DNA from 2 places in the Dorea sp. 210702-DFI.3.125 genome. Region 1 is predicted to be linked to the other one. Evidence: predicted binding sites of a transcription regulator. Region 1 holds the regulator's gene; the other holds the start of a gene.
The links. The regulator Rex, encoded in region 1, represses fermentation and respiration genes when NADH is low (regulators of the CRP and FNR family bind a similar motif). The targets are predictions, from matches to a motif close to ATTGTTAANTANTTAACAAT.
Positions count from the first base shown of each region.

Region 2: LI164_RS04080 (NAD(P)-binding protein) is a predicted target of Rex. The motif match lies at 4,626-4,645, and genes of this name have one in related genera.

Region 1 is NZ_JAJCNF010000001.1:58,202-74,500, forward strand. It holds gene LI164_RS00270 (AEC family transporter) at 1-876, shown strand, start outside; gene plsX (phosphate acyltransferase PlsX) at 943-1,965, shown strand; gene acpP (acyl carrier protein) at 2,000-2,236, shown strand; gene rnc (ribonuclease III) at 2,302-2,997, shown strand; gene smc (chromosome segregation protein SMC) at 3,005-6,565, shown strand; gene ftsY (signal recognition particle-docking protein FtsY) at 6,634-7,581, shown strand; gene ilvA (threonine ammonia-lyase) at 7,575-8,789, shown strand; gene LI164_RS00305 (GntR family transcriptional regulator) at 9,126-9,782, shown strand; gene LI164_RS00310 (NADP-dependent isocitrate dehydrogenase) at 9,842-11,041, shown strand; gene LI164_RS00315 (NUDIX domain-containing protein) at 11,057-11,560, shown strand; gene LI164_RS00320 (ABC-F family ATP-binding cassette domain-containing protein) at 11,575-13,500, opposite strand; gene LI164_RS00325 (redox-sensing transcriptional repressor Rex) at 13,703-14,344, shown strand; gene LI164_RS00330 (NAD(P)H-hydrate dehydratase) at 14,425-15,939, shown strand; gene alr (alanine racemase) at 15,943-16,299, shown strand, end outside.
Region 2 is NZ_JAJCNF010000005.1:43,172-59,470, reverse strand. It holds gene LI164_RS04090 (bifunctional 4-hydroxy-2-oxoglutarate aldolase/2-dehydro-3-deoxy-phosphogluconate aldolase) at 1-616, opposite strand, end outside; gene LI164_RS04085 ([FeFe] hydrogenase, group A) at 963-2,696, opposite strand; gene LI164_RS04080 (NAD(P)-binding protein) at 2,690-4,522, opposite strand; gene mobB (molybdopterin-guanine dinucleotide biosynthesis protein B) at 4,858-5,931, shown strand; gene LI164_RS04070 (molybdopterin molybdotransferase MoeA) at 5,966-7,180, shown strand; gene LI164_RS04065 (formate/nitrite transporter family protein) at 7,269-8,081, shown strand; gene LI164_RS04060 (NAD(P)-binding protein) at 8,123-9,958, shown strand; gene fdhF (formate dehydrogenase subunit alpha) at 9,955-12,666, shown strand; gene LI164_RS04050 (bL17 family ribosomal protein) at 13,144-13,680, opposite strand; gene LI164_RS04045 (DNA-directed RNA polymerase subunit alpha) at 13,842-14,801, opposite strand; gene rpsD (30S ribosomal protein S4) at 14,832-15,425, opposite strand; gene rpsK (30S ribosomal protein S11) at 15,486-15,881, opposite strand; gene rpsM (30S ribosomal protein S13) at 15,931-16,299, opposite strand.

The sequences.
Region 1 (16,299 bases):
TTTCATGAACAGGATTTTCGTACACTTGCAAAAATTTTGCTGAATATCACGTTGCCTTGTGCAATTATCTATTCATTTTCAAAAGTAGATTTTCAGATTTCGCTTTTAACAGTGACAGGACTTAGTCTTTTTGTTGGAATTCTTATGATGTTTATTGCGTTTTTTACATCGAGAATAACAGGGAAAAAAGAGAATATTCCATTTGATATTTTGAATTTGTCAGGATATAATATCGGAAATTTCTGCCTGCCGTTTGCACAGAGCTTTTTAGAGCCGCTTAGTCTTCTTGGCATCACGCTATTTGATATGGGAAATGCTTTTTATTGTAACGGTGGGGCAAAGGCAGTTGCGGAAGTATTCAAAAACTCCATACATAGGGTGCCGGGAACAGAGACAGCTGCCAAAACACAGTTAAAAAATTCGCTGAAGACTATGGGGCGGGCATTGAGTAGATCCACTCCGTTTCTTGTTTATTTTGGGATGTTGATTGTTCTGATTCTAGGGATTCCGATTCCCAGACTTGTATTGTCGGTTACACAGATTGGCTCCAATGCCAATGCATTTACGGCGATGCTGATGATTGGGGTCGGATTCAAACTGAATATTAAAAAAGATGGAATCAGTCATGTGATCCGGATTTTGTTCACGCGTTATGCAGTGACCATATCATTTGCTGCGATTGCTTTTTTCTGTCTGCCATTCCCGCTGCAGATCAGACAAGCGCTTGTTCTTGCATTTTTAAGCCCGATTGCCAGCGCCTGCCCAGCTTATACAGATGCTCTGGGAGAAGATTATGAGCTTTCCAGTACAATTAATTCCATTTCGATGCTGATCAGTATCGGATTGATCACAGCTGCATTGATTGTCATGTTGTAAAGATACGTGTTGATTTTTCCGGTGATGTTTAGTAGAATATTACCAGTAGAGACAGGAGGAAATATCATGTCAGAAATTACAACAGTAGTACTGGATGCTATGGGTGGAGATAATGCTCCGGCTGCAATGATTGACGGCGCAATTGATGCCATTTCCAAGGAAAAGAATGTAAAAGTCATTCTGGTCGGTATTGAAGACGTCATAAGAAAAGGTCTGGAAGGCAAGACATACAATCCAGAGCAGATCGAGATTGTGAATGCGACAGAAGTGATCGAGACAGCAGAGCCGCCGGTACATGCTATACGCAGGAAGAAAGATTCTTCCATCGTAGTCGGGATGAAGCTTGTAAAAGAGGGAAAAGCAGATGCTTTTGTATCTGCTGGAAGTTCAGGAGCGATTCTTGTGGGCGGACAGGTGATTGTTGGCAGAATCAAAGGTGTTGACCGTGCGCCATTAGCTCCGCTTATTCCAACGGAAAAAGGAGTTTCTCTTTTGATTGACTGTGGTGCGAATGTAGACGCCAGACCGGCACATCTTCTTCAGTTTGCCAAGATGGGGTCCATCTATATGGAGAATGTTCTTGGTATAAAGGATCCGAAGGTAGGTATCGTGAATATCGGTGCGGAAGAAGAGAAGGGCAATGCACTGGTCAAAGATACATTTCCACAGTTAAAAGAACTTCCGGGAATTAATTTTATCGGAAGTGTGGAGGCGAGAGAGATTCCACATGGCCAGGCAGATGTAATTGTCTGTGAAGCATTTGTGGGAAATGTGATCTTAAAGCTTTATGAAGGACTGGGGGCTGTTCTTGTCGATAAGATCAAAGGCGGTATGATGTCCACTCTTCGAAGCAAGATTGGCGCGCTTCTTGTAAAACCGGCGCTTAAGACGACTTTGAAGACATTCGATGCTACAGAGTACGGTGGAGCTCCGCTTCTGGGACTGAACGGTCTTGTAGTTAAGACCCATGGAAGTGCGAAAGCAAAAGAAGTGACGAATACAATCATTCAGTGTGTCACATTTAAACAACAGAATATCAGTGAGAAAATCAAAGCAAGTATTCAGGCGGAAGAAGCTGCCGCTGAATAATAGAATGAACAAACAAGCAAAAGGAGACGTAATTATGGAGTTTGAAAAACTGAAAAAAATTATTGCAGAGGTCTGTGATGTTGACGAGGACAAAATTACAATGGATTCTACATTCAAGGATGATCTGGACGCAGATTCCTTGGATGTATTCCAGATTGTTACAGCTATAGAGGATGAGTTTGAACTTGAAATCAGTGATGAAGATGCTGAGAAGATCGTAACGGTAGGAGATGCTGTTGAGCAGATCCAGAATGCAACTGGAAACAACTAAGATATTATAAGTGAGAAAGTCCGGAAAAAAGGGCTTTCTCTCTTTCTGACTATAGGAGAATGAGCATGAAGAGAAATTTAAAAGAATTAGAACATAGAATCGGATATACATTTCAGGATTTTGCGCTTCTTAAGAAGGCAATGAGTCACAGCTCCTATGTGAATGAAGAGCATCTTCCGAAGTATGAATGTAATGAGCGCCTGGAATTCCTGGGTGATGCAGTACTGGAACTTGTGTCCAGTGAATTTTTATTTTTTGAACATCCGACAACTCCGGAAGGAGAATTAACAAAGACCCGCGCCAGCATGGTCTGCGAACCAGCACTCGCATTTTGTGCACGGGAGATTGAACTTGGAGAATATCTGCTTCTTGGAAAAGGAGAGGATGCAACAGGAGGAAGGAAGAGAGAATCTGTTACTTCTGATGCTATGGAGGCACTGATTGGTGCAATCTATGTAGATGGTGGTTTTGCTAATGCAAAAGAGTTTATCAACCGATTCATTTTAAAAGACCTGGAGAATAAAAAGCTCTTTTATGATAGCAAGACTATCCTGCAGGAAATTGTGCAGGCACATTTTAAAGAAGAACTTTCTTACCATCTGGTTGGGGAAGAGGGCCCAGATCACGATAAAACTTTCCAGGTCGAACTTCAGATCGGAGAACAGGTCTATGGAATCGGAAAAGGACGTACAAAAAAGAGCGCAGAACAGGAAGCTGCCTACAAGACCATTCTGATGCTCCGCAAAAAGAATATAAAGTAGGTGTTGTATGTATTTAAAAAGCATAGAAGTGCAGGGGTTTAAGTCCTTTGCAAACAAGATAAAATTCGATTTTCACAACGGTATTACAGGAATTGTCGGACCAAATGGAAGTGGTAAGAGTAATGTAGCCGATGCGGTGCGGTGGGTACTTGGTGAACAGCGTGTCAAGCAGCTTCGAGGCGGCACAATGCAAGATGTTATCTTTTCCGGTACAGAGAACCGTAAACCGTTAAGCTATGCGTCTGTAGCAATCACATTGGATAATTCAGATCATAAACTTGCGATTGATTTCGAAGAAGTTACGGTAACAAGAAAGTTATACCGTTCTGGTGAAAGTGAATATCTGATCAATGGCAGTGCATGCAGGCTGAAAGATATTAATGAATTATTTTATGATACAGGTATCGGTAAAGAAGGATACTCCATTATCGGACAGGGACAGATTGACAAGATCTTAAGTGGTAAACCGGAAGAGCGGCGAGAGTTGTTTGATGAGGCTGCCGGTATTGTAAAATTCAAAAGACGTAAGAGTATGTCTGTGAAGAAGCTGGAAGAGGAACAGCAGAATCTGATCCGTGTCAATGATATTCTTTCGGAGCTTGAGAAGCAGGTCGGCCCATTGGAACGGCAGTCTGAGAAAGCAAGAGAATATCTGAAGAAAAAAGAAGAACTGAAGACTTATGATATCAATATGTTTCTGTTAGAAGCAGACCGCCTGAAAGAGCAGATCCGGGATGTGGAAGCAAAAGATAATCTGACAAAGGCTCAGATGGAAGAAGCAAACCGCTTGTATGAAGATACAAAGCAGGAATATGAAAGTATTGAAGAACAAGTCGATACGATGGACGCGTCTATTGAGACTTATAATCGCAAGCTTACTGAGACAAGCATGTTAAAACAACAGTTGGAGAATCAGATTGCTCTTTTGAAGGAGCAGATCCACAGTGCCAGAATGAATGATGAGCATTACGCGAATCGTGCTCAGTCCATTGAACGGGAACTTTCCGAGCGTGAGGAACAGCTTGGTACTCTGATTTCGGATCAGACAAGACTCCAGGCAGAATTAGATTCCGGCCGAAAAGCAGAAACACTTGAAAAAGAGAATCTGAACAAGCTTCAGATCCGTATTGCAAGTCTTAGTTCTGATATTGAAAAGAACCAGAATGATATTCGGGAAATTCTCGGAAACCGTGCATCCACAAAAGCTCAGATCCAGAAGTTCGATACTATGATGGAACAGATCCAGGTGCGGAAATCCGGACTGAACCAGAGATATTTTGGTGCGCAAAGTGAAGCCGGTCTTCAGAAAGAACAATATGAGACATTTTATGCGGAGTTAAAAGAAGTATCAGATCAGATTATTTCCTTTGCAGAAGAGAAGAAGAACTATGAATCACAGATTCAGGAACTTCAAAAGTCTTTAAATGAAAAAAATGAGCAGATCCGTGCAAGTCAGAGCGCTTACCACAGAGAGCATTCACGCCTGGAGTCTCTTAGAAATATGACTGAACGCTATGACGGATACGGTAACAGTATTAAGCGTGTTATGGATAACCGCAGTCATGAAAAAGGGCTGTTAGGTGTTGTTGCAGATATTATTAAAGTAGAGAAAAAATATGAGACAGCCATTGAGACGGCTCTTGGCGGCAGTATCCAGAATATTGTTACAGATAACGAACAGACAGCAAAACGTATGATTGAATTTTTGAAAAAGAATAAATTCGGTCGTGCAACATTTCTCCCACTGACGCAGATCCGTTCCCATGGAGGAATCGCTCAGCCACAGGCATTGAATGAAGCAGGAGTTATCGGTCTTGCAGACACTCTTGTTATGGTGGAAGACAAGTACCTGGAACTGGCAGGCTCTCTTCTTGGCAGAACACTGGTTGTCGATCATATTGATCACGGACTTGCCATTGCAAGAAAATACAGGCAGTCTATTCGAATTGTAACGCTGGAAGGTGATCTGATCAATCCAGGCGGTTCTATGACTGGTGGAGCATTCAAGAATTCCAGCACCCTTTTAAGTAGACGCCGTGAGATAGAAGAGCTGGAGCAGGCTGTCCAAAAACTCCGTGCGGATGTAGCAAAGACAGAGCAGGAGATCGCGGAGCTGAAAAACAATCGTTCCGGTTACTATAATAAAATCGAACAGATCAAAGATTTACTACAGAAAGCATATGTCCGCCAAAATACAGCGAAGATGAATGCCGATCAGGCAAAGAGCAAGATTGAAGCAGCGAATCAGACTGCGCTGGAAATTCAGAAAGAGACACAGCAACTGGATCAGGAGATCAGTGATATCATGGATAATCAGCAGTCCATCAATGTAGAGCTGGATACGTCTGAACAGTTAGAACGTGACCTGAATAAACAGATTGAAGAAGGGCAGACAAAGTTAGATGATCTGAAACATCAGGAAATATTACAGCAGCAGGCTTCGGAAAATGCACATTTATCCTGTGCTGCTACAGAACAAAAGGTTCTGTTCGTAATGGAAAATGCAGAACGTATTCAGGAAGAGATGCAAAAATTCCGCGAAGAGTTGAAGGGGCTGGAAGCAAGTAAAGGCGGTACGAGCAAAGAAATCGAGGAAAAAGAATCTCAGATTCAGGAACTGCGCCAGACGATTGAGAATTCCGGAGAATTATTTGTGGAAATTCAGGATGAGATTGAAAAGGCGAAGAAGACACGTGAAGATCTGAACCAGCGCCATAAAGATTTCTTACAGAAGCGTGAAGATCTCTCCAGGCAGATTTCTGATCTGGATAAAGAAATCTTTCGTCTGGAGAGCCAGAAGAACAGTTATGAAGAAGCTGCCGAGAAGCAGTTCAATTATATGTGGGAAGAGTATGAACTCACTTATAATCGTGCGATGGAGCTTAGGAATGAAAATTTAACGGATGTTGCGAAGATGAAAAAGCGTATTCAGGAATTAAAAGGAGAAATACGCGCTTTGGGAAATGTTAATGTCAATGCCATTGAGGACTATAAAAATGTATCGGAGCGATATGAGTTCTTAAAGACGCAGCATGATGATCTCGTGGAAGCAGAAGCAACACTGGAAAAAATTATCGCAGAATTGGACGAAGCGATGCGAAAGCAGTTCACAGAGCAGTTCGCACACATTTGTCAGGAATTCGACCACGTATTCAAGCAATTGTTCGGAGGCGGAAAAGGTACATTGGAACTGATGGACGATGAAGATGTTCTGGAAGCAGGAATTCGTATTATTGCTCAGCCACCTGGAAAGAAACTGCAGAATATGATGCAGTTATCTGGTGGAGAGAAGGCTCTGACAGCAATCTCATTATTATTTGCAATTCAGAATCTCAAGCCGTCCCCGTTCTGTCTGCTTGACGAGATTGAGGCAGCACTGGACGATAGCAATGTTGACCGTTTTGCACAGTATCTGCATAAGCTTACAAAGAATACACAGTTCATTGTCATTACGCACAGACGAGGTACAATGACTGCGGCAGACCGTCTGTACGGAATCACCATGCAGGAAAAAGGAATTTCGACACTTGTGTCCGTCAGTCTTCTGGAAGATGAACTGGACGATTAGAGAAAGCGCAGGTAAGATAGAACAAAGAAATATATTGGCAGGGAGCCGGCCTTGAAAGGAGTAAAAGTATGGCAGAAGAAAAGAAAGGTTTTTTCAGACGACTTGTCGATGGTCTCACAAAGACAAGAGATAATATTGTGTCCGGCATGGACAGTATTTTTAACGGATTTACACATATTGATGAGGACTTTTATGAAGAACTGGAGGAAGTCCTCATCATGGGCGATCTCGGAGTTCAGGCAACTTATGATATTCTGGACAAATTAAGAGAAAAGGTAAAAACCCAGCATATCAAAGAACCTGTTGAATGCAGACAAATCCTGATTGACAGCATCAAAGAGCAGATGGACGTCGGAGAAGCTGCTTATGAATTTGAAGAGAGAACTTCGGTGGTCATGGTCATTGGAGTGAATGGTGTCGGAAAGACAACTACGATTGGTAAATTAGCTGGAAAACTCCGCAGTCAGAATAAAAAAGTTGTGCTGGCTGCCGCAGATACATTTCGTGCTGCAGCGGGAGATCAGTTGAAAGAGTGGGCGAACCGTGCACAAGCAGAATTGATCGGAGGCCAGGAAGGTTCTGATCCTGCAGCCGTTGTCTATGACGCAGTTGCAGCTGCCAAGGCAAGACATGCCGATGTACTTTTGATTGATACTGCCGGACGGCTTCACAATAAGAAGAACCTGATGGAAGAGCTTCGTAAAATGAATAAAATCATTGACCGTGAATTTCCGGACGCATATCGTGAGACACTGGTAGTGCTAGATGCCACAACAGGTCAGAATGCACTTGCTCAGGCAAAGGAATTTAATGAAGTTGCTGATATTACCGGTGTTATCCTGACAAAAATGGATGGAACTGCAAAAGGTGGTATTGCAGTTGCAATCCAGGCGGAACTTGGTATTCCGGTAAAATATATCGGTGTCGGCGAGACGATTGATGATTTGCAGAAATTTAATTCTGATACATTTGTAAATGCATTGTTTGATGTAAAAGGAGAGAATGAAGTATGTTAACATTAGAAAAATTTGAAGAGGCAAGCGAAATTGTAAAAAACGTAACTCTTCCGACGAAACTGGTATACAGTGAAAACTTAAGCCAGCAGACGGGCGGTAAGGTTTATCTGAAGCCGGAAAATATGCAGTATACAGGAGCTTATAAAGTGCGTGGCGCATATTATAAGATCAGCACAATGTCTGAAGAGGCAAGAGCAAAAGGACTGGTGGCTGCATCAGCCGGAAACCATGCACAGGGTGTTGCATACGCAGCACAGAAATTCGGATGCAAGGCTACAATCGTTATGCCGACAGTAACACCATTGATCAAAGTAAATCGTACAAAAAGCTACGGCGCAGAGGTGATCCTTTACGGAGATGTCTATGATGATTCCTGTGCGTATGCCGAAAAACTGGCTCAGGAGCGCGGAAGTACATTTGTACATCCGTTTGATGACCTGGACATCGTAGCAGGTCAGGGAAGTATTGCAATGGAAATTGTGCAGGAGCTTCCAACCGTCGATTATATTCTTGCGCCAGTTGGCGGCGGCGGATTGATTACAGGTGTATCTACACTTGCAAAAATGTTGAATCCAAAGATTAAAGTGATTGGTGTTGAGCCTGCTGCTGCGCCAAGTATGACAATGGCACTTGCTTCTGGCGAGCCGGTTACATTGGACAGTGCAAATACCATAGCAGACGGTACTGCAGTAAAACGTGTCGGAGACCGCATTTTCGAGTATGCAAAGAAGAACATCGACCAGATGCTGACTGTAGAAGATGATGAGCTTGTCGGAGCTTTCCTCGATATGGTCGAAAATCATAAAATGATTGTTGAGAATTCCGGACTGCTGACAGTTGCAGCACTCAAGCAGTTAGATTTGAAAGGAAAGAAGGCGGTTGCAATTTTAAGTGGAGGCAACATGGATGTTATCACAATGTCTTCCATTGTACAGCATGGACTGATTCAGAGAGACCGTATCTTTTCGGCATCTGTATTACTTCCGGATAAACCGGGACAGCTTGCGCTTGTTGCTCAGACGATTGCTGATGCCCAGGGAAATGTTATTAAACTGGAGCATAATCAGTTCGTTAGCACCAACCGTAATGCTGCTGTGGAGCTTCGTATTACAATGGAAGCTTACGGTACAGAGCATAAGAACCAGATTATGAAAGCTCTGGAAGAAAAAGGATTCCGGCCAAGAGAGATCGGTGCAAAATTATATTAGCTGGGAGTCAATCCCCCAGCTGATATAGCCTCCGGCAGGATTGCAGAGGTGCGCAGTAGAAGTATGTCATGCAATTGCATGACGCGCACCTTGCAGCAAGAATGCCGAGGCATTCTTGAATAAAAATAGCATAGAAGAGAAAACCAGAAAGAGCAAGATTCAAAAAAAGTTTCGGGTTTTCTCTTTTTGCTATGGGATTTTTGAAGGATTTTTGTTTTGTCTCTTGACATATGAGATTGGATTGTATACAATTATACACGAAGTGCATTATATAAAAAGAAAGGTGACTTTTTAGTGTCAGAAAGATTCCAGAAGGTCACGAAGAAGGTTAAAATTATGGAAGAGTATCAGGACCGTTCTCTTAGAGGAAGGGTATTTGAAAAATTGAGGGAGGATATTTTATCCGGTGTCTATAAGGATTGTGATGAACTCAGGGAGATTACAATCGGTGAGGAGATGGGAGTTAGCAGGACTCCGGTTCGTGAGGCACTTAGGCAACTGGAACTGGAAGGACTTGTAAAGATTATTCCTAACAAAGGAGCCTATGTAACAGGCATTACGCCGAAAGATGTTCAGGATATTTACATGATTCGTTCTATGTTGGAAGGTATGTGCGCCAGATGGGCGACAGAGCATATCACTCCGGAACAGATTGAGCAGCTGGAAGAAATTGTTCTTTTATCTGAGTTTCATTTGAAAAAGGATAAGGACAAAGTTGTTCAGGTGTCAGATCTTGACGGTAAATTCCATCATGTTTTATATGAAGCATCCAACAGCCGGATTATGGAACATACGTTATCGGACTTTCACAAATATGTAAAGATGGCACGTATGTTGTCTGTAGGTGCAAAAAACCGGGCTGAGAAGTCCATCGAGGAGCACAAGGCAATTTTGGAAGCAATCAAAAAAGGGGATGCTGATGAAGCGGAAAGACTTGCAAATCTGCACATCATGCATGTAATGGAAAATCTTCATATCGAAATTGAAGATTAATGTTTCAAATTGTAAGAATCATATAAGTAAAGTTTATATAGTGGCAGGAGGACAAAGACATGGCGAAAATTAAAATGACAACACCAATTGTAGAGATGGACGGAGATGAGATGACAAGAATTCTTTGGAAGATGATCAAAGAACATCTTCTGAATCCATTTATTGAGCTAAATACAGATTATTATGATCTTGGACTTGAACATCGTAATGAGACGAATGATCAGGTTACATTTGATTCCGCAGAAGCAACAAAGAAGTACAAAGTAGCAGTAAAATGTGCAACAATTACACCGAATGCTGCGCGTATGCCAGAGTATAATCTGAAGGAAATGTGGAAAAGTCCGAATGGTACCATCCGTGCAATTTTAGATGGAACTGTATTCCGTGCACCGATCGTTGTAAAAGGAATTGAGCCATGCGTTAAAAATTGGAAAAAGCCAATTACCATTGCAAGACATGCTTATGGTGATGTATATAAAAATACAGAAATCAAGGTTCCTGGACCTGGAAAGGTAGAGCTTGTGTATACAGGAGATGATGGAACACAGATCAAAGAACTTGTCCACAAATATGACGGACCAGGGGTTGCTCAGGGAATCCATAACCTCTGTGGTTCTATCGAGAGCTTTGCCAGAAGCTGCTTCAATTACGCATTAGACACAAAGCAGGATCTCTGGTTCGCAACAAAAGATACAATTTCTAAGAAATATGACCACACATTTAAAGACATTTTCCAGGAAATCTTTGATGCAGAATATAAAGAGAAATTCGATGAAGCCGGTATCGAATATTTCTACACATTGATCGATGATGCTGTAGCGCGTGTTATGAAATCTGAAGGAGGCTACATCTGGGCATGCAAGAACTATGATGGAGATGTTATGAGCGATATGATTTCTTCTGCATTTGGTTCTCTTGCCATGATGACATCCGTGCTTGTATCACCGGAAGGATATTACGAGTATGAAGCTGCTCACGGTACAGTACAGCGTCATTATTACAAGCATTTGAAAGGCGAAGAAACTTCTACTAACTCTGTTGCAACAATCTTTGCATGGAGCGGAGCTCTTCGTAAACGTGGTGAACTGGATCAAAATCAGGAGCTGATGGATTTTGCAGATAAATTAGAGAAGGCAACGATTGATACAATTGAGGAAGGAAAGATGACAAAAGATCTGGCTCTTATCACAACACTTCCGAATCCAACAGTGTTAAACAGTGAAGACTTTATTAAAGCGATTGCTGAAAAGTTAGTATAGAAAGAGTTGAAATGCATGGAATACTGGGATATTTATGATAAAAACAAACAGCTGACCGGGCGAAAAATGAAGCGCAATGACTGGTGCCTGAAAGAGGATGAGTATCACTTGACAGTGTTAGGTGTGATCCGCCGTCCAGATGGAAAATATCTGATTACCCGCCGCGTTCTGACAAAGGCATGGGCACCAGGCTGGTGGGAAGTTTCCGGAGGCGCTGCACAGGCAGGTGAAAGCTCCGAGGAAGCGGTACGTCGTGAGGTACTGGAAGAAACAGGATTGGATGTAAATGGCTGTGTGGGCGGTTATATGTTTACCTATCACAGAGAAAATCCTGGAGAAGGCGACAATTATTTTGTAGATGTCTATCGTTTTGAAAAGGATTTTAAAGAAGAAGACCTGCATCTTCAGACAGAAGAGACTGCAGGATATAAGATTGCAACAGCTGATGAGATCAAGGCTCTGGCTGACGAAGGAATCTTCCTGCATTATGATAGTATCAAACGTGTTTTTGAAGAGTAGAAAAATGAGCTGGCTTATTCGGCCAGCTCTTCCCATTTTTCATATAAAGTTTCAAGTTCAGCGTCAATTTCTGCACGTTCTTTTGCAAGTTCCTGACATTTTACTGAATTCGTATAAACTTCCTCCTGCGCCATTAGAATATCAATTTCAGCACTTCTATCTTCCAGAACACCGATCCGTTCTTCTGTCTTTTTGAATTCATTAGCGCGTTTCCGTTCTTTTGCCTGAGCTTCTTTTTGTTCCTGCCAGCTTAACTTTGAATCAGAGGCCAAGTCAGCAGCTGCAGAAGAGGAATTATTTTCTAAGCGAGACGTATTGGAATATGCGGCTGTCAGTTCTTCTTTTTTCTCAAGATAATAATCATAATTTCCAATATAATTTACAAACGTATGATTAACAAGATCCATGATACGTGTTGCAGTCTGATTGATAAAGTAACGGTCGTGTGAAACATAAAGAACCGTTCCTGTGTAATTATTCAGTGCATGTTCCAGAATCTCTTTTGATGTAATATCCAGATGGTTGGTCGGCTCATCGAGAATCAGGAAGTTCGCTTCAGAAAGCATCAGCTTTGCAAGGGACACGCGTCCACGTTCGCCACCGCTTAAGTCACTAATAAGTTTAAATACATCATCTCCGGTAAATAAAAATGCTGCCAGCACTTTACGGATCTGCGTGTTATTAAGATTAGGATAGTCGTCGGAAATCTCCTGGAAAATAGTTTTTTCCATGTGTAGAACGTGGTGTTCCTGATCGTAGTAACCAATCTTTACATTAGAACCGAGACGGAAACTTCCAGAATCAGCTTTGAGTACCTGATTTAAAATCTTAAGGATTGTTGTTTTTCCGGTTCCATTATCTCCGATGATCGCGACATGTTCCCCACGCTTGATTTCGAAGCTGACATCTTCAAATAAAATCTGTGGTGGAAATGCTTTGCTTAAATGCTCGACACTTAAGACATCATTACCGCTGACACAGGAAGGTTCCAGTGTTAAATGCATATCTGTATGTAGTTCCATCGGTTTTTCAACCGGGGTCATCTTATCCAGCATCTTTTCACGGCTTTCTGCACGCTTGATGGATTTTTCGCGGTTGAAGGAGCGGAGCTTTTCAATGACCGCTTCCTGATGCTTAATTTCCTGCTGCTGGTTCAGATACTCTTTCATTCTGGCTTCACGGAGCATTTCTTTTTTTTGGGCGTAATCTGTATAATTGCCCATGAAAGTGGTAAGCTTGCCAAGTTCAATCTCGACGACTTTTGTTACAACCCGGTTCAGGAAATACCGGTCATGAGAGACAATCAGTACTGCACCGGGATAATTCAGAAGATAAGTTTCCAGCCATGAGATGGAATTTAAATCCAAATGGTTGGTTGGCTCGTCCAAAAGCAGAATATCTGGCTTTGTGAGGAGCAGTTTTCCGAGAGAAACACGGGTTTTCTGACCTCCGGATAAAGTTGCAACCGGTTTTGCGAATTCTTCTTCTGTAAATCCCAGTCCTTTTAAAACACCAGTGATTTCACTTTCGCAGGCGTATCCATTTTCACGTTCGAATGCTGCTGTGAGCCGCTGGTATGTATTCATACGTTCTTCCAGACGTTCTCCGCTTAAATGCTTCATTTCCTGTTCAATCTCACGAATCTGCCGCTCCATGTCGAGAATATCGGCTTTTGCAGTGCGTACCTCTTGATAGATCGTATGGTCATTATTCATATCCTGATGCTGTGCCAGATATCCCATCGTCTTGCCGCGTGTCAGAACAACATTGCCGCCGTCCGCCTGAATCTCACCAACGATCATCTTAAGAAGTGTTGTCTTTCCAGCACCGTTCGGTCCTACGAGAGCTGCTTTTTCGTGGTCTTCTATATGAAAGGAGCCGCCGGAGACAATTACTTCCTCTCCAAAGGCTTTTTTGATATTGTGACATGCAAGTATCATCCTATCCTCCTTGATAAAATCCTGTGATTTTGAGAAATAAAGATGCCGCAGGGCTGCGTCCGGCGCTGCGACCGCATAATTTTGGCATCATCTTATACTATTATAACGAAAATACTACAAAAAACAACTAAAAAGTTTGACATTATACTAACGATTGCCTATAATAATGAGTAGAAATTTTTGAAGGAAGGAGGTGCGGATCATGCAAAACAGGGGAATTTCACAGGCAGTTATCCGTAGATTACCCAGATATTATAGATACCTTGGGGAGCTGATCGAGCAGGGAGTAGAACGAATCTCTTCCAATGAGCTTAGTAAAAGAATGAAAGTAACAGCTTCCCAGATTCGTCAGGATCTTAATAATTTTGGCGGATTCGGGCAACAGGGGTATGGCTATAATGTAAAATATCTGTACTCAGAAATCGGAAAAATTCTTGGATTGGAACAGGATCATAATATTATTATTATTGGTGCTGGTAATTTGGGGCGTGCACTTGCGAACTATGCATCATTTGAAAAGCGGGGATTTATCTTAAAAGGATTGTTTGATATCAATCCGGAGCTTGACGGGCAAGAAGTTCGTGGTGTTCCAATTCAGATGATGGACGAGCTTCCGAAATTTGTAGATGAGAACAGTATCGATATTGCAGCATTGACGATTCCAAAGGATGAGTCAATCAAAGTCGCAAAATTTCTGGCAGATCACAATGTTCACGGAATATGGAATTTTGCACATACAGATCTGAATCTTCCGGAAAGTGTGATTGTTGAGAATGTACATTTATCCGAGAGTCTGATGAGGCTGTCATATAATATATGCCGCTACAAGGAAGAACATAATTAAGGAGATAACGTGTAAAGACAGGTTTGTTCAGATTGCATCCTGGCTTTGCACGTTTCTTTCTATCAGGAGGAATCAAAACTATGAGATATTTGCCAGATGCTAAACAGATGAAAACGGCAGATTCATTTACGATAAATGAACTTAAAATCCCGTCCCTGGAACTTATGGAACGGGCTGCCAGAGCATGTGTAGATCACATTAAAGACTGGAAAATTAATTTAAATAAAATATGTGTCCTCTGTGGTTCTGGAAATAATGGCGGGGACGGCTTTGCGATTGCCAGAATGTTTGCATGGGAAGGGTGTGACGTAACAGCAGTTCTGGTCGGAAACAGAGATCACTGCACACCAGAGACTGCCCATCAGATAGAACAGTTGAAAAATACAGGAGCACAGTTTAAGGAGCGGTTTGAGCAAGAAGCATTTGAAAGTGAACCGTATACTTTAATTATCGATGCAATTTTTGGAGTTGGACTTTGCCGGGAGGTTGGAGGCAGATATGCACAGATTATAGAGTGTGTGAATCAGTCTGATGCAGTCCGTATGTCCGTGGATATTCCTTCCGGAATTTGCGCAACTACAGGAAATGTATTAGGAACTGCAGTGCGTGCAGACTATACTGTGACAATTCAGGAGACGAAAGTTGGTCTTGTACTTGATCCGGGAAGAAGTTATGCAGGAATCTGTGTATCCGAGGATATCGGAATTGTATCACTTCCACTGGAAAGAGATGAGGAAACAGTTTGTACACTGGAGGGCAGTGATTATGCAGCACTTCTTCCGAAACGAAATGCGGACTCCAATAAAGGAACTTACGGAAAGCTTCTTATGATCACCGGAAGCAAAGGTATGTCAGGTGCTGCATATCTTGGCGCACTTGCAGCTTACAGGACAGGTACCGGGCTGGTGCAGATCTATACTGCTAAAGAGAATCTCGTGATCTTACAGAGCCAGATCCCGGAAGCGATCATTACAACTTATGAAAAATATGATGTCAATGAACTACATCGCTTGATCGACTGGGCAGATGTCGTAGCTATAGGTTCCGGACTTGGAACAAAGAAGACTGCAAGGAAGATTTTAAAAGAAACCATTGCATATACAAAGAAACCGTGTGTCATAGATGCAGACGGACTTAATATTTTGTCTGAACATATGGATTATCTGTGTGGTGCAGATTGTGAACATTTTATCTTTACACCGCACATGAAAGAATTTGAACGGATCAGCGGTTTGAAGATTGCTGAAGTAAAAAAAGATCGTATTGTAGCACTTCGTACATTTGTTAAAGAATATGACGTTACCTGTGTACTGAAGGATTCCAGAACAACCATTGCAAAGCCGAGAGAGCGGGTAGCGGTAAATCTATCCGGCTGTGCGGCTATGGCAAAAGCCGGATCCGGGGATGTGCTGGCAGGCATTATCGCATCGTATCTCGCACAGGGACTTTCTGAATGGGAAGCAGCGCTTCTCGGTGTTTATATTCACGGAAGAGCTGGTGAGATTATAGAGAAGGAACAAGGCGCATACAGTCTTCTCGCAAGGGAACTTGCACAAAAGGCAGGAACAGCCATGACGATACAGGAGGAAAACTAGATTATGAAACAATACAGCAGAGTATGTGAACGAGTGGATCTGGATGCAATTTTTTATAATTTCCAGATGATGAAAGCAAATATCAAAGATGGAGTACAGATGATCGCAGTTATCAAAACAGATGGATACGGACATGGTGCAGTCCAGATTGCCCGGTTACTGGAACCGGTAGACTATATCTGGGGCTACGCGGTTGCAACACTGGACGAAGCTGTCGTCTTGAGAAAAAATGAAATAAAAAAACCAATTCTTGTGCTTGGATGCATTTTCCCGGATCAGTGGGAAGCAATGATTGAAAATGAAGTCCGGATGACCACTTACACAGTAGAAATGGCGAAAGGAGTTTCGAATCTTGCGGTC
Region 2 (16,299 bases), on a different contig from region 1:
TCTCTACAGCTTCTTTTGTCATTGCCTCAATCTTATCGAACTCTCCAGCCTCTACAAGACTTCCTTTTACCATCCAGCTTCCGCCACATGCAAGAATCTTGTCATATGCAAGATATTCTTTTACATTTGTCGCATTGATTCCACCTGTAGGCATGAATTTCAGTCCTGTATATGGAGCTGCCATAGCTTTGATCATCTTCAGTCCGCCTGCTGGCTCTGCCGGGAAGAATTTTACAACTTCAAGACCATTCTCGATTGCCTGCTCAGCCTCGCTTGGAGTGCAGATTCCTGGTGTGATTGGAATATTCTTCTCTACACAGTATTTTACAATCTTAGGATTCAATCCTGGGCTTACGATAAATTTTGCTCCTGCTGCTACAGCACGGTCCACCTGCTCTGTTGTCAGAACTGTTCCGGCTCCAACAAGCATCTCTGGATATTTCTCAGACATGATACGGATTGACTCCTCTGCTGCATCTGTACGGAAAGTAACCTCTGCACATGGAAGTCCTCCATTGCAAAGAGCTTTTGCAAGTGGCTCTGCGTCCTTTGCATCATTTAATACAACGACTGGTACAATACCAATTTTCTGAATCTTCTCTAATACTTCATTCATGATCTTCTTCTCCTTCTTCTTTTTCAGTTTCATTATGCGAAACCTATTTTCATATTATGAAATCTCTTAATTCTGATTATACTCAAAGGACGCATAATGTCAAGAGTATTTCAAGTTTTCTAACTACCTCTTTATTATAATTCTAAGCTTATGTAAAAACAACCTGTTCTCATTTGTAAATCTATATCAGCTTGAATGCAATTCTACATTATGCAAAAAGGGCGCATGAAAAAACTTCCGTTTTTTCACACGCCCCTTCTCTTATCCATCATTTTCTTTATGATGTCGGGTGCAAAAGCCCCCAACTATGATACACACAGACTGCCTATCTTTCTTAGGCATTTTTCTACATATTTTTCTTATGCTCAGTATGCAGAAGCATGTGAGCTTTGTGAGACATCGGTGCCTCAAAGTACTCTTTGTACATCTGAATGACATCTGGATTCTCATGAGAGAATCTAAGGTTCGCATTGCGATCCAGATAATACAGGTTCTTTCCACGTTCAAATGCTCGCTCTTCGCCGTCGTGGATCGGCTGTCCGCCACCACCGACGCATCCTCCCGGACATGCCATAACTTCTACAAAGTCATAGTGCACTTCACCGGATTCGATCTTGCGAATCAATTCTCTTGTATTTCCAAGTCCGCTGACTACTGCAGTTCTCACTGTAATATCATTAATCTGGAAATTTGCTTCCTGAACGCCGTCATTTTCATTGAATCCCTGGCTTCTGACTGCTGTAAATGCCTCTGCCGGCGGATTCTCACCTTTGATGATATAGTAAGCCGACCGAAGTGCCGCCTCCATAACTCCACCGGTTGCACCGAAGATGACTCCAGCTCCGGTTCCCTCATGCATCGGGCGGTCACTCTCAACATCTACCAGTGTCTGTGGGCTGATATGTGCAGAACGGATCATTCGGATCAGCTCACGTGTGGTGATAACTGCATCAATATCATGTCCTGCATATTCTTCATAATAAAGATCCATCTCACGCTCTGCCTTCTTAGCCACACATGGCATAACAGATACAGTATAGATCTTCTCCGGACTTACGCCCAGCTTCTCTGCAAAATATGTCTTCATAACTGCACCGAACATCTGCTGTGGTGATTTTGCGGAAGACAGATATTTTACCAGATGTGGGAACTGACTCTTAATAAAGCGCACCCATCCCGGACAGCAGGAAGTGAACATCGGGCGGTCTTTTAATTCACCACTTGTAAATCTCTTTACGAATTCATTTCCCTCTTCCATAATCGTAAGATCCGCAGAAAATGTTGTATCAAATACATAGTTTATTCCCATTCTCTTGAGGGCATCTATGATTTTTCCAACTGTTGCATCTTCCGGTGCCAGTCCGAGTTCCTCTCCCCATGCTGCGCGGACAGCAGGTGCTACCTGAGCAACCACGATCTTATCCGGATCTTCAATTGCTTTCCATACTTCATTCGTATCACTTCTCTCGCGAAGTGCTCCGACAGGACAATGTGTAATGCACTGACCACAAAGTGCACAATCTGCCTCTCGGATAGAATTATGACCTGACACATTAACTGTTGTGTGATAACCGGTTCCCTCTACATCCCAGACACCAAGCCCCTGAACCTTGTCACACACCTGTACGCAACGCATACATTTGATACATTTTGCAGAATCACGAATCAGTGGAAATGTTTTATCCCATGGCTGGTGTTCCAGATACTGATGAAATGGAAGTTCTAAAATATCCAGATCATTTGCAATTTTCTGAAGACTGCAGTTGCCGCTTCTCATACAAGTTACACACTGACAGTCGTGCTCAGAAAGAATCAGTTCTACTGTTGTACGTCTGTCCTTTCTGACTTTCGGACTATTTGTATAAATGACCATACCTTCCTTGCAAATATTATTGCAGGCGGTGATCAGTCTATCCTTTCCTTCCAGCTCTACCACACACACGCGACAGGCGCCTATTTCATTGATGCCTTTGAGATAACAAAGACTCGGAATCTGAATACCAACGGATCTGGCAGCTTCCATAATTGTGGTATTCTCTTCTACTGAAATCTGTCTTCCATCTATTGTAAGATTTACCATAATTTTTCTCTGCCTCCTTTAAATATTCCATATCCGAAATGATCGCAGCGCAGACAGCGGCAGGCTTCCTGTTTTGCTTCTTTTTCGGTCATGCAGTTCTCCACTCCTTCAAAATCACAGACTCTCTCACATGCCTCGCGCTCTGTAAGTTCTACACGTCCACAAGGTACTCTGTCGTGAAGGCTTGCTTTCGGGATCTCTACATCACAGGAAATCTCATGATGATATCCAAGATATTCATCAATGTTGGCAGCTACAACTTTTGCTGCTGCAATCGCTTTGATTACAGTAGCCGGACCACTTGCACAGTCTCCTCCTGCAAATACGCCTGGCATATCCAGGAAATCTCCTCCTGCAGTCGTCACGATCTTGCCGCGCTCTACTGGAATTCCTGCTTCTTCGAAATGGTCTGTCTCAATATTCTGACCAATTGCCACAACAAGGATATCACATGGAATATACTGATCTGGCTCTCCTGTTGCTTTTACACTTGCACGTCCGCCTTTGATCTCGCTGATCATCTGCGGTGTCACATACATTCCTTTAATGTGATGATTCTCATCAATATCCAGAGATGCCGGGGCCTTCAGAGTCTGTACTTCAATTCCCTCTGCAATTGCCCCTTCAATCTCTGCCGGAAGGGCTGTCATATCTGCAACTCTTCTTCTATATACAATGCTGACTTTCTTAGCACCCAGTCTTTTGGCTGTACGGACTGCATCCATAGATACATTACCGCCACCGACAACTGCGACTTCTTTTCCAGTCAGGTCAAGTGCTTCGTCTTTTCCTACATCTCTTAAGAACTGTACTGCTGAGATGACTCCGTCTGCATCTTCGCCTTCCAGTCCCAGCTTCTTATCTGTACTTGCTCCAATTGTGATCAGAACCGCATCGTACTCACTGCGAAGCTGCTGAATTGTAATATCTTCACCGATCTTAAGACCGTATTTTACTTCTACTCCTGTTTTCAGGATTGCATTGATATCCTCGTCCAGACGATTTTTCGGAAGTCTGTAGTTTGGAATACCATAGCGGAGCATACCTCCAAGCTTTGGAAGCATCTCATATACCGTTGTCTGATGTCCCATAAGCTGCAGATAATAAGCTGCACTGAGTCCTCCCGGACCTCCTCCTAATACAGCAATTTTCTTACCTGTGCTTGGTGCACATTTTGGCGGCTCTACTTCCCCTGCAAAGTCTGCTGCCACTCGTTTCAGGCCACGGATATTAATGGAATCATCAATCATGTTACGACGGCATCTTGCTTCACATGGATGCTCACAGATAAATCCACATGTTGTTGGGAACGGATTATCCTTACGGATCAGACGGATCGCATCTGCATAGCGTCCTTCCCCAACTAACGCTACATATCCTGGAATATCAACATGTGCAGGACATAAGGATACACATGGTACCGGCTGATTATATGTACAGGTACAGCGTCCGTTCTTGATATGCTCGATATAATCATCGCGATATCCGATCAGTCCCTTATATACCATATGTGCTGCCTCATATCCGATCGCACAGTCGGCAGACTCCATAATGGACTTCGCTGTCTGCTCCATAATATCAAGTGTCTCCATTGTTGCGTTGCCGTTCAGTACCTTTCTGATCAGGTGATTCAACTGACCAAGACCGACACGGCAAGGTACACATTTTCCACAAGTCTGAGCATGGCATAACTCCAAAAATGCGCGAGACAAGTCTACTGGACATAATCCCGGCGGACTTGATTCGATTCTGCGCTCAAGATCCTTGTAGAGCTGCTCCATAACAAGGTCTGCCCTGCTAGGAGTATCGATCGTTAATCTACTCATTTTTTTATTCCTTCCCTCTCTACCGATTGTTTTTAGAACAAGTAACGGTCATATTGTAACATTTGGATAAATTTTTGTAAATACTTTTATCCAAATTAGTCACAATGCTATTTTTTTATCAATAGCAACGTCTTTTCTATAGTTTCTTTTTATAAACGTCCTTATATTTTCTAAATATAATTTAGTTAGTTTCATTTAAAACCCGTCCCAATTTTATCAATCCTGTGAAACATATATCTTTCCTTGTGGTTTTAAATTTCAAATGCTATAATTAACCAAAAGAAACGCCTATAAGCGCGCTTGTTTATAGATAAATACAACACGAGGTGATACAAATGAACACAGGCTGCCTGATACTGGCAGGAGGAAAAAGCCGTCGGATGGGATATCGGAAATCCTCTCTGAGACTTAATGGAACAACATTTCTCGACAAACTGATTTTTGAACTACGCGATTTTCCTGAGATTCTGGTTTCAGTCGATGATGCCGCCCGGCATCCGGAAATCCCTTATTCAATGATTGATGACCGATATTCAGACTGTGGTCCTATGAGCGGACTTTACAGTGCCTTATCTGTCTGCAAGTCGAATGCGCTGCTCGTTCTCCCCTGTGACGTTCCTCTTTTTACCGGAGCACTGGCTCATCACCTTCAGGAAGTCATGGAGCATTCTGATACTGATGCACTTATCTGTGTCACGGCAGATGAACGGATCCATCCTCTGTGTGGTATTTATTGCAAGAGCTGCATTCCTGCATTGGAAAGGTGCTTAAACAACGGAAATCTGCGGATCATGGATGCCTTGAATGACTTAAAAGTTCATTTTTATCATGTAGAAGAAGATTCCTGGCAGCTACAGAATATCAATACACCAGAGGAATACCAAAAGCTGACTGCCAAAAGCTACCTGGCCATTTCCGGATTTAAAAATTCCGGAAAAACCACTTTAATTGAACGATTGATTCCAGAGCTGATCCACAGGGGACTTAAAGTCGCCACAGTCAAACATGACGGACATTCTTTCGAACCTGATTCTCCCGGAACAGACAGTTATCGATTCTGGCAGGCAGGTGTGAGTGCTTCCATCGTCTATGACAACGACAAATATTCCGTTGTAAAGCGGGAACCTTTACAGGAAGCTGCAATTGCGGGGCTTGTCGGTGATGCCGATCTTATTCTTTTAGAAGGCTTCAAATGGAGTGATTATCCAAAGCTTATATTATTGGCTGGAAGTGATGAACAAAATAAAAGCTTACTTGCTTCTGGCTCCAATTGCATCTCCTATATCACTGCTGATTCTTCAGCCGGACAGTTGATACAAGATACGCCCGTTTACTGTCGGGATAATATTGAAGCTATTGCCGACTGTATATTACAGCATTATCATAACGGAGATTTAAAACATTTATAAATAATTGATACATTTATATAAGGAAAACATACATATGAACATTCAGACTTTAAAAGAAGCATCTGACTGCCTCCTGAATCTGGCAAAACCAGAAACTCAGCCGACAGAGTACATTTTACTACAAGATGCTTTTGAACGAATTCTTGCAGAAGATATCACAGCCGGAATTCCGGTGCCTTCTTTTGCAAAAAGCGCATATGACGGATATGCACTTCGCCACGTTGACACAGCCGCTGCTTCACCGGAACATCCTGTGACTTTAGACGTTACCGAGGTAATTCCTGCCGGAAGTGTTCCGACCTGTCCAATCACAGAAGGAAAAGCTGCACGGATCATGACCGGCGCACCGGTTCCGGAAGGTGCCGATGCCATTATCATGCATGAGCGCACTTCCTTTACTGAGAATACGGTTACATTAACAGCGCCCGTTACCTCCGCGAACATCATTCCACCTGGAGAAGATGTTGCAGCCGGAACTTTGCTTGTTCCAAAAGGCAAAATTCTTACCGCTTCTGACCTGGCACTGATTGCCGGACAGGGCATAGCTGAAATCAGGGTCTATAAAAAGCTCTCCATCGGGCTTATTAGTACCGGAAGCGAACTTTTGAATACGGGTTCTCCTTTAGAATACGGTAAGATTTATAACACGAATCCATATCTTTTAGGCGGTTACATTCAAAAACATCATATGACTGCCAACTACCTTAACACGGTCAGTGATGATCTGGATTCCCTGTGTCAGGCTGTACTTGAAGCCCTTAAGACCAATGATATCGTAATCACGACAGGCGGTGTATCTGCCGGTGATTTCGACTATATGCCGGAAGTGATACGTCGTATTGGGGGCGACCTTCTCTTCCACCGATTAAAATTCAAACCGGGCGGTGCAATGCTTGGAGCTTTAAAAGACGGAAAAGTCATCCTCGGCTTATCTGGTAATCCGGGCGCTGCCGCAACAGGTCTGTTGTGTGTCGGCTTTCCATTTATGAGAAAACTCTCTGGAAGATCTGACATCACATTTTCACAGACAACTGCTTATCTTGGGGTCGATTTTAAAAAATCAAGTCCCGTGACAAGAATTTTAAAAGGTCATTCAGATTTCAGAAATGGTATGTTATATTTCATCCCACTTAGTAATCAGCACAATGGTTCTGTTTCTTCCATGAGCGATTGTGATCTGCTGGCCGTCATTCCTGCCGGAAGTGAACCTCTTGCGGCAGGCGACAAGCTTGAAGTCTATATATTATGATATCAGGGCAAACAGTCTTTTCACATAACTATTTGCCGGCATCATATATATTAGAAATAAAATTTTATGGGGAAGGGAGGAATTTGTTATGAATTCACCAAAAGAAATTGCTAACAATTACATTGCTATCGGAAAGGGGAAGGTAAACACTCCGGTCGCCAAGATGTTCGTTCTTGGAATACTGGCCGGAATCTTTATCGCATTTGGAGGCGTTGCTTCTACTGCAGCCGCTGTATCTATTCCGCTGGCATCTGTAGGCAAGTTTCTTGGAGCATGCATCTTCCCGGGAGGACTTACTATGGTACTCCTCGCTGGAAGTGAACTGTTCACAGGTAATTGTCTTCTAGTTATTCCGCTCTGCAAAAAAGAGATCACTCTTGGCGGAATGCTGAAGAACTGGGTAGTTGTATACCTTGGCAATATGGTCGGTGGAATTAGTGTTGCTGCAATCTGTGTATTCAGCCATCAGGCCGGTCTTTTTAACAACGGTCTTGCTGCTTCTATGATCAGTACTGCTGCCGGTAAGGTATCACTTTCCTTTGGCGATGCATTTCTTCGCGGAATTGCATGTAATTTCCTTGTATGTATCGCTGTATGGATTTCATTTGCTGCCAAGCAGGTGTCTTCCAAGATCATCGGATTGTTCTTTCCAATCATGATGTTCGTTTTATGTGGATTCGAGCATAGCGTAGCCAATATGTACTATATTGCTGCCGGTATTTTTGCTAAGGGAAATGCAGCATATCTTGAAGCTGCAACTGCTGCCGGCGCTGACGTATCTGGCCTTACATGGGGAGCTATGTTCACCAAAAATCTTCTTCCGGTAACGTTGGGGAACATTATCGGCGGAGCAGTTTTTGTAGGTCTTGCCTACTGGTTCGTTTACTTAAAAGACGACTAAAAAATCTTTATAATCTTTATTGAATTTAGAAAGGGAAAATTATGAGCAAATTATATCTTGCTGATCCGTCAGGTTATGACGTGAAAATGAATGAAATTTCAAGACATTTTTCTCATAAGGTTGAGGTTTATCCTCCTGGAAGCTGCCCAATTACTATGCAGATTTCTATGCTGCGTACGGCTGCAAACCAGACTTGTGGAAAATGTGTCCCATGCCGCGATGGTCTTCCACTTGTAGCACGTCTGATGCAGAAAGTGTTAGATGGCCGCGCAACCGAAAAAACATTAGACAATATTCGTATGATGGCTACAATGATCCGTTCATCTGCAGACTGTGCCATTGGCTGGAATGCTGCTGATGAGGTACTAAAAGGATTAACTCTGTTTGCAGAGGAGTACAGAAGTCATATTGAAAATAAAAAATGTCAGGAGTTCATTGGACAAAAAGTACCTTGTATCTCCTTATGTCCTGCACATGTAAATATTCCGGGATATATCGCATTAGTTGGTGAAGAGGATTACGCCGGAGCAATTAATCTGATCCGTAAAGACAATCCGTTCCCGACGGCCTGTGCCATGGTCTGTGAGCATCCTTGTGAGGAGCGTTGCAGAAGAAAGATGCTGGAATCACCGATCAACATCCGTGCACTGAAAAAATATGCGGTTGATATGATGCCGGTCGACAAAGTTGCTACACCAAAACCGAATCCTTCTACAGGAAAATCCATCGGTGTCATTGGTGGCGGCCCTGCCGGACTGACTGCTGCATACTTCTTAGCTCTTATGGGACATAAGATTGAAGTATATGAAACACATGATAAACTTGGCGGAATGCTCCGTTATGGTATTCCAAATTACCGTTTCCCAAAAGATCGTCTAGATGAAGATATCCGTGCGATCTTAAATAGCGGTGATATCCATGTTACATATAACACAACAATCGGAAAAGATATTCCTGTCAAAGATATTTACGAGAAACATGATGCAATTTTTGTTGGAATTGGTGCTCAGACAGGTAAGACACTTCGTATTGAAGGTGCTGACGCCGGAAATGTTGTATCTGCTGTAGATATTCTGGATCAGATTGGAAATGGAAATCTTCCTGATTACACTGGTAAAAGTGTTGTCGTTATCGGTGGTGGTAACGTTGCTATGGACTGTGCAAGAAGTGCTGTCAGATGTAGCGCTGAAGAAGTATCCATCATTTACCGTCGCCGCCAGAAAGACATGACTGCCCTGGAGTCCGAGATTGAGTCCGCAGTTATGGAAGGAATCGCACTTGTAACACTGCAGGCTCCGATCGAGATTACAAAAGATGAAAATGGTAACTGCAAATCTCTGATCACACAGCCACAGATGATCAGTGCTTATCGCGGATCCAGACCGGCACCAAAGGATGCTGCAAAAGAAAAACAGGAATTCAAAGCAGATGTTATCATGATTGCAGTTGGACAGGATATTGTATCCGCTCCATTTGAAGAGTTTGGTATCCCTGCAAAATGGAATATCCTTCAGGCCGGACTTGACACAGAAGTAAAAGAAGTCCCTGGTGTATTCACCGGTGGAGACTGTGCAACTGGTCCATCTACTGTAATTCGTGCAATCGCTGCCGGAAAAGTAGCTGCACACAATATTGATGAATATCTTGGTTACCACCACACACTTACTTGCGAAGCTGTTGTACCGGAACCAAAAGAAAATATGCGTGATCTTATGGGACGTACAGAGATTGGTGAGCGCCCGGCAAATATCCGCAAGAAAGATTTCGAACATGTAGAAGAGCTCTTAACACATGAAGAAGCTATGCAGGAAGCATGCCGCTGTCTGCGTTGTGACCACTTCGGATGTGGAGCTATGGTAGGAGGTAGAGACTTATGATTAATCTGACAATCGATGGCGTACAGATTGAAGCAAAAGAAGGTCAGTCAATCTTAAGCGCTGCAAGGGAGCATGGAATCCATATTCCTACACTTTGCTTCCTGGAAAAAATTAATGAAATTGGTTCCTGTCGTATCTGTGTCGTAGAAGTAGAAGGCATGAATAAACTTGTAACTGCCTGTAACACAAAAGTAAAACAGGGCATGAACATTACAACAGACAGCCCAGCTGTTATCGAATCCAGAAAGAACACTCTCCATCTCTTGATGGCTGAGCATAAAACAAACTGTTTCAAATGTATTAAAAATGGTGCCTGTGAGCTTCAGGCTATGGCACGCGAATATGGTATTGATGTGCCAAACTTTAAATCATCACACGGAGATGTACAGCATGAGCCATTTGACGCTCATCCATTCCTCTCCTACGACCCGGGTCTTTGTATCCAGTGCCAGCGTTGTATCAGCACTTGTGCAAAAGCGACCGGAAGACATGCTCTTTCTCTTGAGAGAAACGGTGCACGTGTATATGTAAAAGTACCGTTCGGCGAAGGCTGGGAGAATTCCTTATGCGAGTCTTGTGGAAACTGTGCTCAGGCATGTCCTACAGGTGCTCTTACGATTAAGAGAAGAAAAGATTATCGTGAATGGGAAGTTAAGAAAGTCCGCACAACCTGTCCGCACTGTGCTACAGGCTGTCAGATGGATCTGTACGTAAAAGACGGCAAAATCGTAGACGTGCAGGGTGCAGACGGTCCTTCCAACCACAATCTGCTCTGTGTCAAAGGACGTAGTGGTTCTTTCGACTTCGTAGACTGTGATGCAAGAATCCGTTATCCATTAATTAAGAACAAAGAAACTGGTGAATTTGAGCGTGCTACGTGGGATGAGGCTTTAAATCTCGTAGCTTCCAAATTCTCAGAAATCAGAAATCAATATGGAGGTGAGGCGCTGGCCGGATTTGCCTGCTCTCGTTCTACCAACGAAGACATTTACATGCTTCAGAAAATGGTAAGAACAGCGTTTAAGAGCAACAATACCGATAACTGCGCGCGCGTTTGACATGCTCCTACTGTTGCCGGATTGGCAACCACACTTGGCTCAGGAGCTATGACAAATACTATTTATGATATTACTCATGAATCTGATGCTATCCTCCTTGTAGGATCTAACCCGGAACATGCACATCCGGTTATCGGAATGCAGGTTCGTCAGGCCGTACAGCGCGGTGCTAAACTCATCGTAGTTGACCCACGTGATATCGACCTGTGTAAAGATGCTGATATCCATTTGAAATTAAAACCAGGTACAAACGTAGCGTTTGCAAATGGTATGATGCATATCTTCATTGAAGAAGACTTAATCGACCACAAATTCATCGAAGACCGTACAGAGAACTTCGAAGCTATGAAAGAAATGGTCAAAGATTATACACCTGAAAAAGTAGCAGAGATCTGTCAGATCGATGCAGATATGTTGAGAGAAGCTGCACGTATTTACGCAAAAGCTGATCGTGCGCCAATTATGTACTGTCTTGGTGTTACAGAGCATCATACTGGTACAGAAGGTGTTATGTCCCTGTCTAACATGGCTATGATGGTTGGTAAACTTGGAAAACCTGGATGTGGTGTTAACCCAATCCGTGGTCAGAACAATGTACAGGGAGCCTGCGATATGGGTGCTTCTCCGAACCAGTTCAGCGGATATCAGAACATCGACAAACCTGGAGTTCTTGAGAAATTTGAAAAAGCATGGGATACGAAGCTGAATCCGAATATTGGTACAAAAGCTACGGACTGCTTCCCTAAGATGATCAGTGGAGATATTAAAGGATTGTTTATCTTCGGAGAGGATCCGGTCAGAACAGATCCGAATACACATCACGTTATAAAATCTCTTGAGTCACTGGACTTCTTCGCAATTGATGAGCTGTTCATGACTGAGACTGCAAAACTTGCTGATGTTATTCTTCCGGGACGTTCTTATGCTGAAAAAGAAGGAACCTTCTCTAATACTGAGAGACGTGTACAGCGCGTCAGAAAGGCCGTAGAGATTGAAGGTGATACAAAGCCTGATACTTGGATCTTCACTGAGATCATGCGTCGTATGGGCTATCCACAGCCTCATCTGACACCTGCACAGATTATGGATGAAATTGCATCTGTAACTCCTTCATTTGCCGGTATCAGCCATGAAAGACTGGACAGCGAAGAAGTAAACGGACAGGGACTTCAGTGGCCATGTACATCAAAAGATCACCCTGGAACACCAATTATGCACGTAGGAAAATTTGCAAGAGGTCTTGGATATTTCAGACCAGCTGCATACACACCTTCTATGGAGCTTCCAGATGAGGAATATCCTCTGATCATGATGACAGGACGTATTCTCTATCATTACAATGCATGTGCTATGACTGATAAGACAGAAGGGATCAATCAGATTGCCGGCGAGTCCTTTATCGAGTTAAACACAGAAGATGCACAAAAGCTTGGCGTTGAAGACGGAGAGATGGTTTCCATTTCTTCCAGACGTGGAACGATTCAGGCAAAAGCTACCGTATCCTACAAGACAAATCCTGGTGAATGCTGGATGCCTTTCCACTATATCGAAGGTGGTGCAAACTGGCTGACAAGCGATGCACTGGATTCCATCTCAAGTACACCAGAGTACAAAGTATGTACGGTTAAAGTTGAGAAGATTACAGCGTAAATAAGACGGAATACTTATAAGCAAATACATGCCTTTGCGCTCCGAGTACAGAACATTTCGATGAGCTAATAAGCGTGTCAATCGTGTACAGCAATGGCTTACACGATTGACATTATCTCATCTCCATTGTACTCAAGTCGCACATAGGCATGTATTTTGCTTTGTATTCCTGTTTATTGACTGGCTGTTGAAGTTTTATTTACCCTGCAATAAATAAAAAGATGTAATGAAGCTATTCACGTTAGCAATCATGGAAGTTCTTACTGAACATGATTGCTTGTTCTACGGCTCATGGAAACGTCCAGTGCTTGGAGTGTAAGTATAAGCGATGGAGCTCCTTCTATCGTAAACTACAAGACAACATATCTTATTTGCAAATTATCAAACATTTTATTTTCATAGAAATTACAAAAAGCTGCCATGTTTTCACATGACAGCTTTAATATTATCTTATTCAGATGATAGAAGTATTTGCAATTATACAAGCTCGATAAGAACTTCCATAGCTGCGTCACCTTTACGCTGACCAATCTTAACGATTCTTGTGTATCCACCTTTACGATCTGCGTATTTTGGTGCGATCTCGTCAAATAATTTAGCAACAAGATCAACTTCTTTTGTGTTTTTCTTTCTTCCAGCCTGTGCTGTAGGAACCTCTGTTACAGGGTAAAGAACTTTCAGCATCTGGCGGCGAGCGTGAAGTCTGCTAGGCATATCTTTCTTGATTGTCTTGTCAACTTCGTCGTAAACTGTTTTCTTCTTTCCGTCTACAACTTCTTTTACTCTCTTGCCATTTGCATCTTTACGAGCAACTTTAGCTTTTACAGTAACTTCTTCGAAGTTATCTTTCTCTTTTACAGCCATAGCAATAAGACCTTCAGCGATCTTGCGGATCTCTTTAGCCTTAGCTTCTGTTGTAACGATTTTTCCGTTGTTCAGAAGTGCTGTTACCTGGTTTCTTAATAAAGCTTTTCTCTGGCTTGATGTTCTGCCGAGTTTTCTATACTTTGCCATTTTAAATTTCCTCCATATTTAACACTTGGTTATACTCTTCGGGCTTACTAGCCAAATGCTCTGCTGTGCTCTTACGGTCTTACCAGCAGATAACATCTATTTCACTTAATGCTTAACGAATGTATCACCTTACGGCTCACATTCCTATAAGTATTCAGTGTTTACTCTTCTCCTTTGCTTAAGCTTAATCCTAATTCATCAAGCTTAGCAAGAACTTCTTCCAGTGACTTACGTCCAAGGTTACGAACTTTCATCATATCCTCAGATGTTCTGTTTGTGAGCTCTTCAACTGTGTTGATTCCAGCTCTCTTCAGACAGTTGTATGAACGAACAGATAACTCAAGTTCATCAATGCTCATCTCAAGCACTTTCTCTTTCTCGTCATCTTCTTTCTCAATCATGACTTCAGCAGCCTGTGCTACTTCTGACAGATCAATAAAGAGTTTCAGATGCTCGCTCAATACCTTTGCAGCAAGGCTGACTGCCTCATCTGGAAGTAATGTACCATTTGTATATACATCTAATGTCAGTTTATCAAAATCTGTAATCTGTCCGACACGTGTATTCTCAACTGTGAGATTCACGCGCTCCACTGGGGTGTAAATAGAATCGATTGGGATTACTGCAATTGGTAACTCATCGTTCTTATTCTTCTCAGCACTTACATATCCTCTGCCCTTTGTAATGGTCAGCTCCATATATAATTTGCTGTCTGCTCCACCATTCAATGTAGCGATAACAGTCTCTGGATTCATGATCTCAATATCCTGATCTACCTGTATATCTGCAGCTGTGACAACACCTTCACCCTCGAACTCGATATATGCAGTCTTCGGCTCATCTGTCTCAGATGTATTCTTGATAGCCAGTGACTTCAGGTTCATGATGATTTCGGTAACGTCTTCTTTCACTCCTGGGATGGAGCTGAACTCATGCAGAACGCCATCAATCTTTACCTGGCTGATAGCAGATCCTGGTAATGATGAAAGCATAATTCTGCGAAGAGAATTACCTAATGTTGTTCCATAACCTCTTTCCAAAGGCTCTACAACAAATCTTCCATACTTTTTATCTTCTGAAATCTCTGTTATTTCTATATTGGGTTTATTAAAATCAAACACTAAGTCCACCTCCTGTGGGGTTACTGGTTATTATTTAGAATATAACTCGACGATTAACATCTCGTCAACTGGAACATCGATTGCTTCACGTGCTGGAAGCTCTTTAACTGTTCCTTTCAGGTTCTCCTGATCTACTTCTAACCAGTCTGGAACCATACGTCCACCTGTGACCTCTACGATCTCTTTGTATCTTGGAGAGCTCTTTTTAGCCTCTTTGATCTCTACTGTATCACCAGCTTTGATCAGGTAAGATGGAATATTTACCTGCTTACCATTTACAAGTACATGCTTATGATCAACGATCTGTCTAGCTTCACGTCTTGTTCTAGCAAATCCCATACGGAATACTACGTTGTCAAGTCTGGACTCAAGAAGGATCATCAGGTTATCACCTGTCATTCCGTTCATACGCTGAGCTTTCTCGAAGTAGTTTCTGAAAGGTTTCTCTAATACACCATAGATGAATTTAGCTTTCTGTTTCTCACGTAACTGAAGACCATACTCGCTCATCTTTCTATTGGATCTCTTTAACTGTCTGTTAGACTTTTTATCAATTCCTAAATATACTGGATCCATACCGAGGGATCTACATCTTTTAAGAACCGGAACTCTATTTACTGCCATGTTTTAATTTTCCTCCTATAAATATTCGGATACTACAATCCATTAACGTAATTATTGTAACTAGACTCTTCTGCGCTTCGGCGGACGGCAACCATTGTGTGGTACCGGTGTTACGTCTCTGATGCTTGTTACATCGATTCCGCATGCCTGAAGTGCACGGATTGCTGCTTCTCTACCTGAACCTGGTCCTTTAACCATTACGTCAACTGATTTTAAACCATGTACTAATGCTGCTTTAGCTGCTGTTTCAGCTGCCATCTGAGCTGCATAAGGGGTAGATTTTCTTGAACCTCTAAATCCAAGACCGCCCGCACTTGCCCATGAAAGAGCATTTCCCTGAGCATCTGTTAATGTAACGATTGTGTTATTAAAAGATGACTGAATGTGAGCCTGTCCATGTTCAACGTTTTTCTTGACACGTTTCTTTGTCACTTTCTTTGTAACTTTCTTTGCCATAATAAAACTAACCTACGCTTTCCTTTTTGTGTTATTTGTTATTTGTTACTTATTTCTTCTTGTTTGCTACTGTTCTCTTAGGACCTTTTCTTGTTCTTGCATTTGTCTTAGTCTTCTGACCACGAACCGGAAGTCCTTTTCTGTGACGGATTCCTCTATAGCATCCGATCTCCTGTAATCTCTTGATGTTCAGAGCGATCTCTCTTCTAAGATCTCCTTCTACAGTCTGAGTCTCGTCGATTACTGCACTGATTTTCTTTACATCGTCGTCTGTAAGATCTCTACAACGAATATCAGGATTAACTCCTGCCTGTGCTAAGATACGGGTTGCGCTTGTTCTACCGATTCCGTAGATATAAGTTAATCCGATCTCAACTCGTTTGTCTCTTGGTAAATCTACACCTGCAATACGTGCCAT